One region of the Priestia sp. USM5 genome, then DNA from elsewhere that is predicted to be linked to it. Evidence: predicted binding sites of a transcription regulator. Region 1 holds the regulator's gene; the other holds the start of a gene.

What was found. Region 1 encodes LexA, which represses DNA repair genes until DNA is damaged. Its sites were predicted from a motif close to CGAACATATGTTCG; they were not measured.
Region 2: a site for LexA is predicted at 5,167-5,180, ahead of ACWATA_RS15120 (sigma-70 RNA polymerase sigma factor region 4 domain-containing protein). Genes of this name have one in related genera too.

The regions. Positions count from the first base shown of each region.
Region 1 covers NZ_JBSGKN010000001.1:811,866-819,957, forward strand. The annotation lists gene ACWATA_RS04150 (ArnT family glycosyltransferase) at 1-19, opposite strand, end outside; gene ACWATA_RS04155 (hypothetical protein) at 306-506, shown strand; gene ACWATA_RS04160 (magnesium transporter CorA family protein) at 574-2,019, opposite strand; gene lexA (transcriptional repressor LexA) at 2,229-2,846, opposite strand; gene yneA (cell division suppressor protein YneA) at 2,993-3,322, shown strand; gene ACWATA_RS04175 (YneB family resolvase-like protein) at 3,376-4,044, shown strand; gene ACWATA_RS04180 (DUF896 domain-containing protein) at 4,114-4,344, shown strand; gene tkt (transketolase) at 4,512-6,518, shown strand; gene sirA (sporulation inhibitor of replication protein SirA) at 6,668-7,108, shown strand; gene ACWATA_RS04195 (YneF family protein) at 7,199-7,411, shown strand; gene ACWATA_RS04200 (ABC transporter transmembrane domain-containing protein) at 7,502-8,092, shown strand, end outside.
Region 2 covers NZ_JBSGKN010000001.1:2,809,602-2,817,693, forward strand. The annotation lists gene ACWATA_RS15085 (TetR/AcrR family transcriptional regulator) at 1-192, opposite strand, end outside; gene ACWATA_RS15090 (cytochrome P450) at 460-1,692, shown strand; gene ACWATA_RS15095 (hypothetical protein) at 1,895-2,359, opposite strand; gene ACWATA_RS15100 (CBS domain-containing protein) at 2,576-2,998, shown strand; gene ACWATA_RS15105 (hypothetical protein) at 3,064-3,189, shown strand; gene ACWATA_RS15110 (aldose epimerase family protein) at 3,252-4,307, opposite strand; gene ACWATA_RS15115 (DinB family protein) at 4,497-5,021, opposite strand; gene ACWATA_RS15120 (sigma-70 RNA polymerase sigma factor region 4 domain-containing protein) at 5,323-6,216, shown strand; gene fsa (fructose-6-phosphate aldolase) at 6,280-6,948, opposite strand; gene ACWATA_RS15130 (hypothetical protein) at 7,009-7,518, opposite strand; gene ACWATA_RS15135 (AEC family transporter) at 7,775-8,092, opposite strand, start outside.

The DNA.
Region 1 (8,092 bases):
ATAAAAATGAGTTAAGCATATTACCTCCTGCAAATTATTTCAAAGATAAGGTACAAAATTCCTACCCTATGATACCATATTTTATTATTTTGTATATATTTTTCTTATAGAGTATAATGTTAGATTGTTCTGAAATTACAACAGCGGCACAACGTGTAATAAAAGGTTCAGTGGAGTAGGCAGTGATTTAGTAATAGATAAAAGAGGTTGGGAAAAAAGGATTTTAGTCGAAGCGAAAAACGAACCATTAATCATCATGTTTGTTTGATTAGTGGTTCGTTTTTTATGGTGCACGTAGGTTTCATTTGTTTAGTTCTTTCCAGCAGTTGATTGGAGGGCAAGACGAAGACTCCTGCGGGAAAAGCGGAAGGGGTGAGACCCCGCAGGAGCGCAAGCGACGAGGAGGCTCACCGGCCGCCCGCGGAAAGCGAAGTCTTGCACGGAAATCAACTGCGATGTCACAAGCAATCCCTGCTAGCTTATTTATTTCATTTGTTTCCCTTTAGACTTGCTTGGTTTAGTTATGTCTCAATCTCTTCTTTTTTATAATGTATTTTCTGATGCGAACAGCTTTTATGTTTTAAATCGATCTTTTAATAAATTCCATAGGGAACTCACTCCGAGACTAATGCTGATCAGAATTCCTGATAAAGCTACTATTAAAGCGATATATTCAAAGATAGAAAACTGCTTCATACTATCCCAATTGATGTTTCCCTTTAGCTTGCTAATAACTAAATTCATTCCGTAAATACCGGAAAGAACGGTATAAATCGTTAAAATTAATAATAAGTAATTGTGACGCTTGGCCGCGATTTTCTCTTGATTTTGATACAAAGTACCAAGGGTTTCTTTGACTTCTTGATAAAGAGAATTGATGTGGAAGATTTTTTTAAAGAGCTCAGAAAACTCTTGACCTTCCGTGCGAGAGCTAATTTCTAAAAATAAATATTTACCTGAAAATACAGTAATAGAGCGAATTAGTCGCTCGATGCCCTCTGAATTTTTATGAAACGTGAGCTGAGAATACTCATAGGATAGTTTTAGCAACACGATTTTATAGAAAAAATGCAAAAATAAATTATAGTAATGTTGGCCAAATAGATGATTCATCAAAAGCTGATCCGTTTTAGAGTCTGTCGATTTAGAAATACACGAAAACACATGGTCTGTTATAACGTAATAGGTTTCAGGAGCCCATCTGGAATACACGTGTTTGGTATTATACGTTTTAATATACTCATGGTTGTGTGCAGAGATAAACGGTTTCCCGTCAGGCGTATAGCTATTTAGCTGCCCAGTACGAAATAAAGTTGTGGAGTTAATCTCTTGCTCTTGATTTACCGTTACATAACTTAATACAAACATCCGTTCATCGATAAAATAAGGAAGACTCCCGACGTGCTGTTCACGCGTCGCTTCTTTTTTGATGTGTTCGTTCAAAAATGGCGCGAGCTGTGAAAAAATATAATCCTGTACTTTGCTATAGCGATGATGTTCATAGGTAATGGTGGATCCATGCTCTTCAGCAAGCTTCGGTTCTAATACACGAAAATGATTCATGAATTCTAAAATGTCATCATAGGTGTAATGATTATGACTCATCTCAGTGCGAATGGTCATGACCCCAATTTCAAAAGGACATAAAAAAACATCCACAGACAGCACGTTGCTAGACACGGTGGTGGAGGAAGTTTGTAGCGTAACGGTATGGTCTATTTTTTTTGAAAATCGAAGCAAGCCTTCTTTTTCGCACGAATCAGGAAATAGAATACATTCAATGTAAGGAAGAAAATATTGATCCAAGCTATCATGAGATACGTAATACTGTTCTCCGTAGTATTCTTTTTCTACATGTTTGTTTTGAATGGAAAAAAACTCAAACATATTTGCTTCTAGTGCATGAACAAGCTGCTCTTTATTTTTTCGATCAAAGGAAAAAGGAAAAAGAAACATGTTCATTGCTTTGGTAGGCATAATAGTTTGAAATGGTTCTGTTTTCCTTGGTGTATTGGTCATAAACTACATCCTTCTTATAGTCGGTTGTATTTTTTTTGAGAGTCGAAAAAATGCAGACAGAAAGTAAAAGGTAAAACAGGCTTTATAAAAACCGCTCTACCTGCCTGTAATGATTCGACGTATCATTTATAATATGCCAATTTTTTTAGAAAACAAACGTAAAAAACCAACTAACATCATGATTAGTTGGTTTTACATACAGTGTGTGATTAGTGAATCGTGCGATATACACCAGTGACTTTTCCTAAAATCGTTACGTGGCGAAGAATAATAGGCGCCATCGTTGAATTTTCAGGCTGTAAACGAACGAAATTTTCTTCTTTAAAGAAACGTTTTACCGTTGCTTCGTTGTCCTCGGTCATAGCGACCACAATATCTCCGTTATTAGCAGTTTGCTGCTGACGTACGATTACCATATCGCCATCTAGAATACCTGCTTCAATCATACTTTCTCCCATAATTTCAAGCATAAATACATGATCATCTGGAGAAACGAATTTATCTGGAAGAGGGAAATATTCTTCCACATTTTCAACGGCTGTTATAGGAAGACCCGCTGTTACTTTACCGATAACAGGAACATTAATGACATTGCTTTTAGGGATGTTTACTTCGTCTAGTTGAAGAACTTCGATTGCTCTTGGTTTTGTTGGATCTCTGCGAATTAACCCTTTACTTTCTAAACGAGCTAAATGCCCGTGTACAGTGGAGCTAGAGGCTAATCCCACCGCTTCCCCAATCTCACGAACAGAAGGCGGATAACCTTTTAATTTTACTTCGTGCTTAATAAAATCTAGTATGTCTTGTTGACGTTTTGATAGCTTCATATTTTTCACCTCGATTTTAGCTATTCTTTAGGTGAATTATACCACGTGATGTGTCAATATACAAACATAAGTTCGAAGAATTCCATTGACAGAAACAAATGTTCTCAATAAAATAAGAACATATATTCTGATAGGGGGATCATAATATGCACCAATTCTTACATTCTATGAAACATTACGCTATTTTTTTTGCAGTTATCGCTGCACTTACATATGTATTGACGCTGGTTTTAGGAGCGGATAAAGTAGATTTAGACAAATATTCAACGGTTACTATTACAAAAGGAGATACGCTTTGGGACTTGTCCAACAAGTATCATAATCACCATCATTTGACCACCAATGAATTTGTCAAATGGGTTGAAGACGTCAATGATCTAAACTCAGACACTGCCCAGTCTTTATCTCCTGGAGATAAATTATATATTCCTGTTTTAAAAAAAGAGTTACATAATCAAGTGGCAATTGAACAGTAGTGTGTAACGGCCGTTCCTGAATATTGTTAGAAGCCGAAAAGGTCGTGATAAAAGTGGACGCCATTATTTATTGCCGTGTAAGTACGGATAAAAAAACCCAAGAAACATCTTTACAGCGCCAGCAAGAAGAATTAAAAAAGCTTGCTGATCTTCACCATCTAAACGTAAAAAAAGTCGTAATGGAAAAAGCAAGCGGATATGACGTAGACAGAGAGGGTATATTGGATGTTCTTCATACAATGAAAGAAGAAAAAATATCTGTGCTGCTCATTCAAGACGAAACGCGATTAGGCAGAGGAAATGCCCGAATTGCGCTTCTTCATGCTTTTCATAAAGAAAATGCTACGATCTATACGATTAGTCATCAAGGTCAGCTTCAGCTTTCAGAATCTGATTCGATGGTGTTAGATATTATTAGCTTAGTGGAAGAGCATCAGCGGAAATTACATAACGCTAAAATTAAAAGAGGAATGAAAAGAGCCGTAGAAAACGGTTATCGTCCGCAGCAAAATTTAAAAAATCAAGGAGTTAACTCAGGAAGAGAAAAAAAAGAAGCGCCGATTGAAGAAATTGTCCGCCTTCGTCATAACGGCTTAACCTTTGCTGAAATTTCAGTTACGCTAAAAGGTTTTGGTTATAATATTTCAAAAGCAACGGTACATCGTCGCTATCAAGAGTATCAAGAGAGTGCTCAATCTCTTGATAAAACGAAAGAGATTTAGTAAGATGACTACATGTTGCCGGAACGGTTCGGTAATTTTAATTATTGATTATAAGGAGATAGGTTTTATATGCTATCAAAAGATAAACTTGCTCGTATTAATGCTCTTTCAAAAAAGGCAAAGGCTGAAGGTCTGACAGAATCTGAAGCGAAAGAACAGCAAGAGCTACGTCAGGAATATTTAAAAGTTTTCCGACAATCTATGACAAACCACCTTCATACGATTAAAGTTGTGGACGAGGAAGGTAAAGATGTTACGCCTAAGAAGTTAAAAGAGAGCAAAAAGAAGCGTCTTCACTAAGACGTTCTAGTAAAACTAGAGGGAGAGTTCCCTCTAGTTTTTTGTATATTTTTAATAAGGCACACAAAAACTGTAAAAGTGGAAATTTTTTTGGTTCAAGTATTGTACAAATAAGCAAATCATTAGTATGATAACATATGTACATAGTTTTGAAAGGAATGAAGAGTATGACACAACGTATTGAAGATCTTTCGATTGCAACAATTCGTACTTTATCAATCGATGCGATTGAGAAAGCAAATTCAGGTCACCCAGGTATGCCAATGGGAGCTGCTCCAATGGCATATACATTGTGGACAAAATTTATGAACATCAATCCAAAGAATCCAAACTGGTTCAACCGTGACCGCTTTGTATTATCAGCAGGACACGGATCGGCACTATTATACAGCTTGCTTCATTTAGCTGGATATGACTTATCAATTGAAGACCTTAAAAACTTCCGTCAATGGGGAAGCAAAACACCAGGTCATCCAGAGTTCGGTCATACAGCAGGTGTTGATGCAACAACTGGTCCACTAGGACAAGGTATTGCAATGGCTGTTGGTAAAGCAATGGCAGAACGTCATTTAGCTGAAACATACAACAAAGAAGGTTTAGAAATTGTAGACCACTTTACGTATGGTATTTGTGGTGACGGAGACTTAATGGAAGGTGTATCTGCTGAAGCAGCTTCATTAGCGGCACACTTAAAATTAGGACGCTTAGTTGTTTTATACGATTCAAATGATATTTCTTTAGACGGAGATTTAGATCGCTCGTTCTCTGAGAACGTAGAAGATCGTTTCAAGGCTTACGGATGGCAAGTAATTCGCGTTGAAGACGGCAATGACTTGACAGCGATTGCAAACGCAATTGAAGAAGCAAAAGGCGATTTAACACGCCCAACGCTAATTGAAGTAAAAACAACAATCGGATTTGGTTCTCCAAACCACGCGGGTACTTCTGGCGTGCACGGTTCTCCATTAGGTTCCGATGAAACAAAATTAACAAAAGAAGCTTATGCATGGACATTTGAAGAAGATTTCTATGTGCCAGAAGAAGTGTATGCTCACTTCAAAGCTACAATTGCTGAAGATGGCCAAAAGAAAGAAAACGAATGGAACGATGTATTTGCACAGTATAAAGAAAAATATCCTGAACTAGGTCGTCAATTTGAACTAGCAGTAGAAGGAAAGTTACCGGAAGGCTGGGAAGAAACGCTTCCAGCATACGAAACGGGTTCAAGCTTAGCTAGCCGTGCTTCTTCTGGAGAAGTATTAAACGCAGTAGCACAAGCTGTACCTCAATTCTTCGGCGGTTCAGCTGACTTAGCTGGGTCAAATAAAACAATGATTAAAGGTTCAGAAGACTTCACTGCAGCTGATTACAGCGGACGTAATATTTGGTTCGGTGTACGTGAATTTGCAATGGGAGCTGCATTAAACGGTATGGCTCTACACGGCGGTGTAAAAGTATTCGGAGGAACATTCTTTGTATTCTCTGATTATCTTCGCCCAGCAATTCGCTTAGCAGCTTTAATGAAGCTTCCTGTAACATATGTATTCACACATGACAGTATCGCAGTTGGAGAAGACGGCCCAACACATGAGCCAATTGAACAATTGCCATCACTTCGTGCAATGCCAGGTCTTTCAGTGGTTCGTCCTGCAGATGCAAATGAAACAGCTGCTGCATGGCGCTTAGCATTAGAATCAACTGACCGCCCAACGGCGCTTGTATTGACTCGTCAAAACTTGCCAACGCTTGAAGGTACAAAAGAAAATGCATACGAAGGCGTGTCTAAAGGCGCGTACGTTGTATCTAAAGCTGGTAAAGACCAAGCGGATGCATTAATACTTGCAACAGGCTCTGAAGTAAGCCTAGCAGTAGAAGCACAAAAAGCATTAGCTGCAGAAGGCATTGATGTATCTGTAGTAAGTATGCCTGCATGGGACCGTTTCGAAGAGCAATCTGCTGAGTACAAAGAAAGTGTTATCCCTAAATCAGTGAAAAAACGTTTAGGTATTGAAATGGCTTCTACACTTGGCTGGGAACGCTATGTTGGAGACGAGGGACAAGTTCTTGGTATTAATCACTTCGGTGCATCTGCTCCTGGTGAAACAATCATGAAAGAATTTGGTTTTACAGTTGAAAATGTAGTAGCAAAAGTGAAAAGCTTGCTTAATGCATAATTCTTTTTCACAAGAAAGAGCAGACTCCTATGGTCTGCTCTTTTTTTTCGACAAAAAAACAAAGAAATTTTTTCATCGATAGACAAGCATTGCGTACACCATTCGGTATAATGGTACAAAAAAGAACGAGCCGAAAGGGAGGATGAATCGTGAGAACGTATGAAGTATATTTAATGGAGGAAGAAGTTGCATCATCCTATTTTCGAAGAGAAAAGCTCATTTATCAGCTGCTGATTGAATATAAAATGAAACGTCACTTGCAGGAAACGCATTTACAAAAACAAGTTCATTACATTACTCGCCAACTGCCCAATTCATTTATTCAACGAGAATTACTTCAGGCGTTTTCTCATTATCCTCATTTTTTTACTCATCAAGAGACGTTTGTGCTGGAATATCCTCATAAAAAAAGTCGAGCATCTATAAAATTAACGAATCGCTGTATAACAATTGAAGGAGATGGCAATGTTGATGCTGAGACAGCTTTTTTTGAAGTATTACGCAAGCTAGATCCTTGTTTTTTAGCAGTGAATTATGGAACGGATGAATACGGCTGGCTGAGGCCTGTGAAAACAAGAAAATTTGTGTAATTATTTAAGGAAATTGGAACGGAAATATTGTATAATAGCGTATGGTCTAGTACACTGTAAGTTAGACAACACGAAGGAGGAAGTAATACCATGGGAATGTATATTCTAGTTGGTGTTCTAGCATTAATTGTTGGGATAGCGCTAGGATTTTTCATTGCTCGTAAGTATATGATGAGCTATCTGAAGAAAAATCCACCAATTAATGAACAAATGTTAAAAATGATGATGATGCAAATGGGCATGAAACCATCGCAGAAAAAAATTAACCAAATGATGAAAGCAATGAACGGCCAAATTAAATAATGGTTAATTGGACAGACACTCTCTATTCAGAAGGGTGTCTTTTGTTTTATGATAGAGATAAGAAAATGGTTGTGGGGCTAGGGGGATACGATGAAAATTTTTCGAGAGTTATGGTGGTTTTTCAAACAGGAAAAAAATTCTTACATAACGGGGATAGCGCTGCTCATTATTGTGGCAGCATTAGAACTTCTCCCGCCTAAAATTATTGGTTTAACGGTAGATGGCATTAAAGAAGGGACGCTGAATGGAAAGCGCTTAATGCAGATGGTTGGCATTTTGCTAGGAGCTGCTGTTGTGGCCTATTTCACAAGGTACATATGGCGTATTATGATATTTGGTTCATCTGTTAAACTAGCCAAGCAGCTGAGAAATACCCTCTACACTCATTTTACCAGGATGAATCAGGCCTTTTATCAGCGGCGGCGAATTGGGGATTTGATGGCCCATGCAACAAACGATATTCAAGCTATTCAACAAACTGCAGGTTCGGGCGTTTTGACGCTCGTGGATTCCATTGTCACAGGAGGGCTTGTTCTATGCACAATGGCCCTAACAATCAGCTGGAAATTAACGCTTATTTGCCTTATTCCTATGCCGCTTATGGCCGTTTTAACAAGTTACTATGGTACATTGCTTCATGCGCGGTTTCATCACGCACAAGCAGCATTTTCTACTTTAAAT
Region 2 (8,092 bases), 2.0 Mb from region 1:
TAGAATAAGTGATTCTTGCAGAGACGAAAGTAATGAAATAAGCAGTTCGCTTTTAGATGAAAAATATTTATAAAATGTTCCTTTTGAAATCCCGCTTCTTTCTAATATATCTTGTACCGAAGTGTCTACGTATCCTTTTTCCATAAAAAGCTGGTGCGTATGCCCTAAAATATCGAGCTGTTTTTGATTCATTTCTGTTACTCCTCTGTTTACAATTTACTTTTTATTTAGTATAACTTATCTGCCTTTTCCTACGTGAATTTTATCCTTTTTCCTTGATAACCAAGTAAAAATAATTATATACTATTAGTACATTTTTATACTACATGTATAAAAATGTACTAATAGTATAGGTTAATTCGACAAAGTAACTATTTATCTAGCAAGTGACAACTACTGAGCGCTATGTAGTTAGTAAATTCCAAATCTATACCTATTCTGAAGGAGGAATAAGATCATATGAACAAAGAAGTCATTCCCGTTACAGAAATTCCAAAATTTCAATCACGTGCAGAAGAGTTTTTCCCTATCCAATGGTATAAAGAAATGTTGAACAACTCCCCCGTTTATTTTCATGAAGAAACAAACACATGGAATGTATTCCAATACGAACATGTTAAACAAGTCTTGAGCAACTACGAATTTTTTTCAAGCGATGGACAAAGAACCACTATTTTTGTTGGAGATAATAGCAAGAAAAAAAGCACATCTCCAATCACCAACCTTACAAACTTAGATCCTCCTGACCACCGGAAAGCGCGATCTTTGCTTGCTTCCGCCTTTACTCCTCGCAGTTTAAAGAACTGGGAGCCGCGAATCAAACAAATTGCAGCAGACCTTGTAGAAGCGATACAAAAAAATTCAACTATTAATATTGTTGAAGATTTATCTTCTCCTTTTCCTAGTTTAGTTATAGCAGATTTATTCGGCGTACCGGTAAAAGACCGATATCAGTTCAAAAAGTGGGTAGATATTCTTTTTCAGCCTTATGACCAAGAAAGATTAAAAGAGATTGAACAAGAAAAGCAACGTGCAGGAGCTGAATATTTTCAATATCTCTACCCGATTGTCGTTGAAAAGCGCTCCAACCTTTCTGATGATATTATTTCAGACTTAATTCAAGCCGAAGTTGATGGTGAAACATTCACAGATGAAGAAATTGTACACGCTACCATGCTGCTTCTAGGTGCAGGCGTTGAAACCACAAGTCACGCCATTGCAAATATGTTTTATTCTTTTTTATATGACGACGAGTCGTTATACAGCGAGCTGAGAAACAATAGAGAATTAGCTCCAAAAGCCGTAGAAGAAATGCTTCGATATCGGTTTCATATCTCCAGACGAGATCGCACGGTTAAACAAGATAACGAGCTATTAGGCGTTAAACTAAAAAAAGGAGATGTCGTTATTGCGTGGATGAGTGCGTGTAATATGGATGAAAATATGTTTGAAAACCCTTTTTCTGTAGACATTCATCGTCCAACTAATAAAAAGCACTTAACGTTCGGAAACGGACCTCATTTTTGTTTGGGCGCCCCTCTTGCCCGGCTTGAAATGAAATTTATATTAGAAGCATTTTTAGAGACATTTTCTCACATCGAACCGTTTGAAGATTTTGAATTGGAATCGCATTTAACAGCTTCAGCTACCGGTCAATCTTTAACATACTTGCCCATGACGGTGTACAAATAAAGGTTATGTACGTAATAAAGCAGAGAAACGTGAAAGAGATTTACCTTCTCCGTCACGCTTCTCTTTTTGTTATTCCACTATTTATTGGATTTTTAGTATCTTTGCTAAGTATTTATGTAGTACACTTGAAGGTCTTCAATACCATTTACAATTGGCAGTAAGCGACACTTAAATGCCGATGAGCTCGTTAACGAACTATCACCTATTGCCTTCTCTGCCTTAATACATCTTCTATAAAATGCTGATACAAATAATTAATAAGAGCAGTCGCAATCGAGATCACAAAAAGTTGGAAACGCGTCATGTTGACCATTTTGTATACCTTTAGTTTTTCTGCCAGACTGGTCAAAGGGTAAGCAAATAGATAGTCAAATAGGACGTTAATTAACAAATATTTTTTGAAATTCCCATAGGTCAGCTTGAATACCCAAAAATTAGCTATAAAAAACGGTCCAAATATAAAAGAAACGTCGCTTGAAAGTTTAGGGAAAAGAGGTTTCCTTACTTTCCACCATGTAAAGCTTTTAGATAACTCACTGATAAAAGCAATAACTAATGAACTAAATGTCAAAACAGGTAGGTATCTTTTAAAGACAAATTTATCAACTTTTACTATAGACAGCCAAGGCAATACAAGTACTGCCAACAGCGTTAACTTTCCTTTCATTATGTACCCAACTCCTGCCGTTACGAAAGTGTAAGCTAAATCATATTCTTTTTAGTTTGTGTAATAGGTTCTTTTTTATGTGTTTATTACACTGCGTTAGTTCTTTTATTCGCCTTTTATTACAAGATTTTTTGCTTTCAGGAAATTATTGATTCTCATATTCTGCATGTGCATGGAGAAAATACGGAGGTGAATGTTTAAAGGGAGGAATTAAAAATGACCACAGTACGTGAAGTTATGACTCAAGATGTGAAAGCTTGTGCACCGCACGACCCAGTAACAGCTGCAGCAAAATTAATGCGTGATATTAATTGTGGGTCTGTGCCAGTGTGTCAAGAAAATCGAGTAATGGGAATGATCACAGACCGTGATATCGTGTTAAACTGCGTGGCGGATGGAAAAGATTGCAACACTGTGCATTGCCATGATTGTATGACTAAAGATGTGATTACTTGTTCTCCAGATACGGATATTCATGAATGTGCACGTATGATGGCCGATCATCAAATTCGCCGCATTATTGTAGTGGAGAATAATAATATGGTTGGAATCTGTGCAATCGGTGACCTTGCGACCGTGAACGTATATGTTGATGAAGCCGGTGCAGCATTAAGCGAAATTTCTAATCAAGTTCATTAAAACTTTTTAGCATATAAATCCTTAATGTTTGTACAAAATAACCCTGTCTGCAAGGAGGTGCTAATATGCCAAATTTAAACGATAACAAATTTAAAAAGATTCAGTCTGAGAGTCAAAAGCAAGGAAAGTCTCAAGAAGAATATGCGGCTGAGCTTGACGCTAATCGTGCAAAAAGCCAAAAGAAAAAGTAAGAATAAAAAAGGATTACAATCGGCAGAGGCTCGTTTGTAATCCTTTTTATCATTCCGTTTTGTTACAGGCTGCGATCAGTTATAAATGTATAGTGAGTAGATGCTTCATATTTCTCACCAGGCTTTAATACACAAGAAGGAAAATGCTTATGATGAATAGCGTCTGGTAAACCTTGTGTTTCCAAGCAAACACCGAGGTATTTCTCTGAGTGAACCCCTCTAATTTCAAATTCTTCGTCTAGATGATTTCCCGTATAGAGAACAACTGAAGGCTGATCCGTTTTGACTTCTATTTTGCGACCGCTTGCTGGATCAAATAATGACATCTGGTTTTCAGTTTCTGCTTCTAAAAGAAATGGATGATCGTATCCTTTACCAACTAATACATTTTGCGGATGTGTAGATTCCACTCCTTCCTTGAGGCTATGTCCTTCTCTAAAATCAAATGGGGTATCTGTGACACTTATCGTTTCTCCAGTAGGTAAAAGATCATCATTCAGCTCTAAGAATTCGTTACTTTTCAGCTTTAAAACATGATCTAAGACCGTTTCCTTTAGATTTCCGCTTAAATTGAAATACGTATGGTTTGTTAAATTGATAAGAGTGTCTTGATCTGTTGTTCCTTCGTAAGAGATATGAAACTCATTTTTATTAGTCAACGTATACGTAACTTTCACTTCAAGATTGCCAGGGTACCCTTCTTCTCCATCTTTACTTACATATGTAAATTCAACACCTACGTGATCACTTGCCTCGATTGTTTTTGCATGCCATATTTTGTGGCTAAACCCTTCTGAACCGCCATGCAAATGGTTGTTTCCTTCATTTTTCTCTAGACGATAGGTTTTATTATTAAGCTCAAAGGCTGCTCCACCTATACGCCCCGCTACGCGTCCGACCACAGCTCCGAAATAAGGAGAATACTTTTGGTATTCTTCTATTGAATCAAATCCCAAGACAACACTTTCAATCTTCCCTTCAGAATCCGGCATTTCAATATTTGATATCACACATCCATAGTCAAGGCAGGTAATTTTAAGCCCTTCATCATTTAATAAGGTATAAGCATGTACAGCTTGATTGTTTAGTTCGCCAAATTTCTCAAAATTCACTTTCATTTTTAATCAGTCCAATCCTCTTTTTATTCGTAAATTGCTTAACGGACCCTACATGTTATACACAGGGGATATGTTCTTATAGTTCCCTCTGCAATCCTTCCTGAATCTTCATTATTCTCATTTTATTGTAATCGTGTACATTTCCTAATTCAAGCTTGAATGATAAAGGCTGGCTACTGTTTGTCATTGCTATTTCTTTAGTATTCCTAAGTATTCTTCCCAAGGTCCTACATCTTCTCTGTATCGTTCTGCCATTACTCGAACAATTTGGGCAATATGCGTTAAATCGTGAGCAACCCAAGTCGAGAGCAACTCTCTGACTTTTACTTCCCCAAACTCCGGGTGTTCTCCTCTCACTTCAAGATGCTTTTCAGGCTTAATTAACAGCTTTAGTTGTTGTAAATTCTGCATTCTTATCATGTTGAATTCAAGAAGCTTTTCTTCAATAGAACTAGTAGATTCCTTGTGTAAATGAGCATAGCGATCAAATGGAGGGAAAGCTCCTCCTTTTCCTTCTTGAAGGATGAATTTTAGCCTTGGTATCCAATTGTTTTTTTCTGCTTCTATTAAATGTTCTATTATTTCCGAGGTACTCCAAGTTCCTTCTCCTTCATTACATTGCAGCCACCCTGCAGATAGACCCGACAAAAGTTTTTCTAGCGTCTTAGGCGTACGCTCAAGTATTTCGGTCGCTTCTTTTAAATTAAAATTCATGCTCATTCCCCTTTCTCAACGTAATGATGCTGAGCTGTCAGTTATGTAAAAATTCTTGCGATTCTAGTCAATTTTATCACAATTGACTTCTATTAAAGGAAGGAGATAATCTTCTCCTTCCTTTAATGCTTACTAAAACAAAAACAGAACACACGTTTGGTTTTTCTCTAGAAATATGATAAAATATATATAGGCTAAAACGCAGTGAGTATCAGTCTGAATAGATATTGCTCATCCGTAAAATAGATTACTAGATGCTTTTTCATCTTGAGCTTTCCGTGTGAATTGGAGTGAGACAACAGTGAGTAAAAATCAAAAACGATGGACACAAGAAGAAGATAGATTTCTCATCGAACATTACGGCGTGATGACGCTTCAAAAAATGGGTGAGCATTTACATAGAAGCAAAGAATCAGTTAACAAACGGCTTACTCGATTAGATCTTCGTGCTTCAGATACCGCTTTACGTAAAAAATGGACGCCGAAACAAGATGCTTTTTTACAGCAGAACATCGATACCATGAATAACCGAGAAATGGCAGACTCCTTAGGCAGAAGTCCTTCGTCTATTGCTACGCGCATAAAAGTCTTGGGTTTAACTCGAAAAACTGCGATGCGAAGATGGACCGTACAAGAAGACGAATATTTGCTAAGGTATTACGGAATAAAACCCCTTTCGCGCATATCAGCGAAATTGCAGCGAAGTGTGCAGGCACTAGAATCGAGGTTAAGTCGTTTAGAGGTGTATGGAGCTAAATCGCACGTAGGACATATCACAGCGTGTGAGCTAGCAGCCTGCCTTGAAGTAGATGTTCATACAATTTACAAGTGGATTCATAAAGAGGATCTACCGTATAAAATGATCATCGCCAAGACAAGAACATTCATGGGAATTGACATTCAATCTTTTTGGAAGTGGGCTGAACAAAATAAATCGTGCCTTAACTTTTTTAAAATACCTAAAAATACGCTTATTCCAGAACCAGCGTGGGTGAATGAACAAAGAAAACTAGATTATGTAAAGCGCCCTAAATACGAGCATAAAAAGTGGACAGCAGAAGAAGATGCTAAATTGTGGCGTATGTTTTATCAGGAAAAGCGCAATCAGCGAGAAATTGGGCAGCTGCTCGGGCGTTCGAGAAATAGCGTGCAGCGACGCTTAGAGCGTTTACGCAAAAAGAAACTAGCTAGTTAAACGATAAAAAGCTTGGAATAAGCTATGCTTACCCCAAGCTTTTTTTATTGATATGACTTTTGGTTAAGCTTTAACTGCTTTTTCCCAATCTGCTGCAAATTTTTCCATTCCTTGGTCAGTTAACGGGTGTTTTGCTAATTGCTCAATAACAGCGTATGGAATTGTGGCAATATGAGCCCCTGCAAGTGCTACGCGCGTTACATGATCCGGGTGTCTTACAGATGCGGCGATAATTTGAGAGTCGATGTTTTGAACGCGGAATAACTCCGCAATTTTAGATACTAGCTGTACTCCGTCTTCTGAAATATCGTCAAGACGTCCTAAAAATGGAGAAACATACGTCGCTCCAGCACGAGCTGCTAAAAGCGCTTGGTTTACTGTAAAGATTAGGGTTACATTTGTTTTTATGCCTTTTTTTGCAAGGTAGCGCGTCGCTTCCAAGCCAGCCAATGTCATAGGCAGCTTAATCGTAATATTTTTATCTCCGTCGTTAATTTTAATCAGTTCCTCAGCTTGAGCGATCATGTCTTCAGCAGAAAGTGCGTCAGGCGTTACCTCAGCGGAAACGGATTCAACCTCCGGTACCATTTGAAGAATTTCTTCGATGCGGTCTTCAAATCTTACGCCTTCTTTTGCTACTAAAGATGGATTGGTTGTTACACCTGCTAGAACACCAACTTTATATGCTTTCTTAATATCCTCAAGGTTTGCTGTATCAATAAAAAATTTCATCTCACTATTCCTCCTTATTGTTGTACATCAATCTGCATCTCAACTTGCGTGAACTATCGCCTAGCCAATTTGCTGCAGGGCATATAGATTTTCTATAGAAGCGTTTTCAATCTCTTTTGCAGTTAATACCTTTAGTTTTTCTAAAAATTGTATAGCGTCCACGCGGTCTTCGATGTCTTCCTCTGTACGAATATTCTCCGTTTTAATCTGATGGATACATTCGTTGATGACTTCTTTGTACGCATTTGTTTGGATAAACCATTCTGCTAACAGCGTTTTTGTTGCTTCTCTTTCTTCTTCACTTTTAACTGCAAACAAACTTTCTGTTTCCGTTTCACTCAGCATAAGGCTGCTAAAATCGTGATTCATACAAAGCCAAAAATAACCTTTTTGGCTATCGTAATACTTTCCTTCTCTTAAAAGAAAATACTTGATTCCAAATTTAATTTTATGAGATTGGTTCTCTGAACTCGGCATATGAATTTCTTTTATTTCTACGCTTTCTGGTACATCCAGATATGTTTCTAAACCGTACTTTGTATTCACTACTTTTGCATCCAATATGTCCATTCTCATTCTCCTTTTCTCAAGTTCTATTTATTTTTATAAAAAAACAGAGGTCTGATTTTATGTAATAACGAATCCAGTTTTTGTGGATGTTTTTCTTAACCAACCGACATGTTTTACTGTTTACGCTTTCATTATATATCAGATTATTCGAAAAATCATCAAAAACAATCAAATTCATTCAAAAAAAGTCATAAAATCGTAAAAAGTAGTCAAAAAAGGTCATATAACATAAAAATTACGTAGTCATAAAAGATTTTCACAATACAATTGTAAAAATTAGGGGTAAAGTAGCTAAACTCAACGATGTACTAATAAGCGTAGCACTTGAAACAAATTCTGGCTCAGTATCAAATTGCAGCGCATACATGGTTGTGTTTGCTGCTGTTGGCATAGCGGCCGTAATAATCATAATCTGTTTAACCATGTCATCAACTGGAAGAAACAAAGTAAGTAAATAAGCAACGGCAGGAGAAATGATCAGTTTAATTATAAGCGATAAAGAAACTTTGCTTTTGGCTAAATTTTTAACTGATATTTTTGCCAGCTGCATTCCGAGTACAATCATAACCGTAGG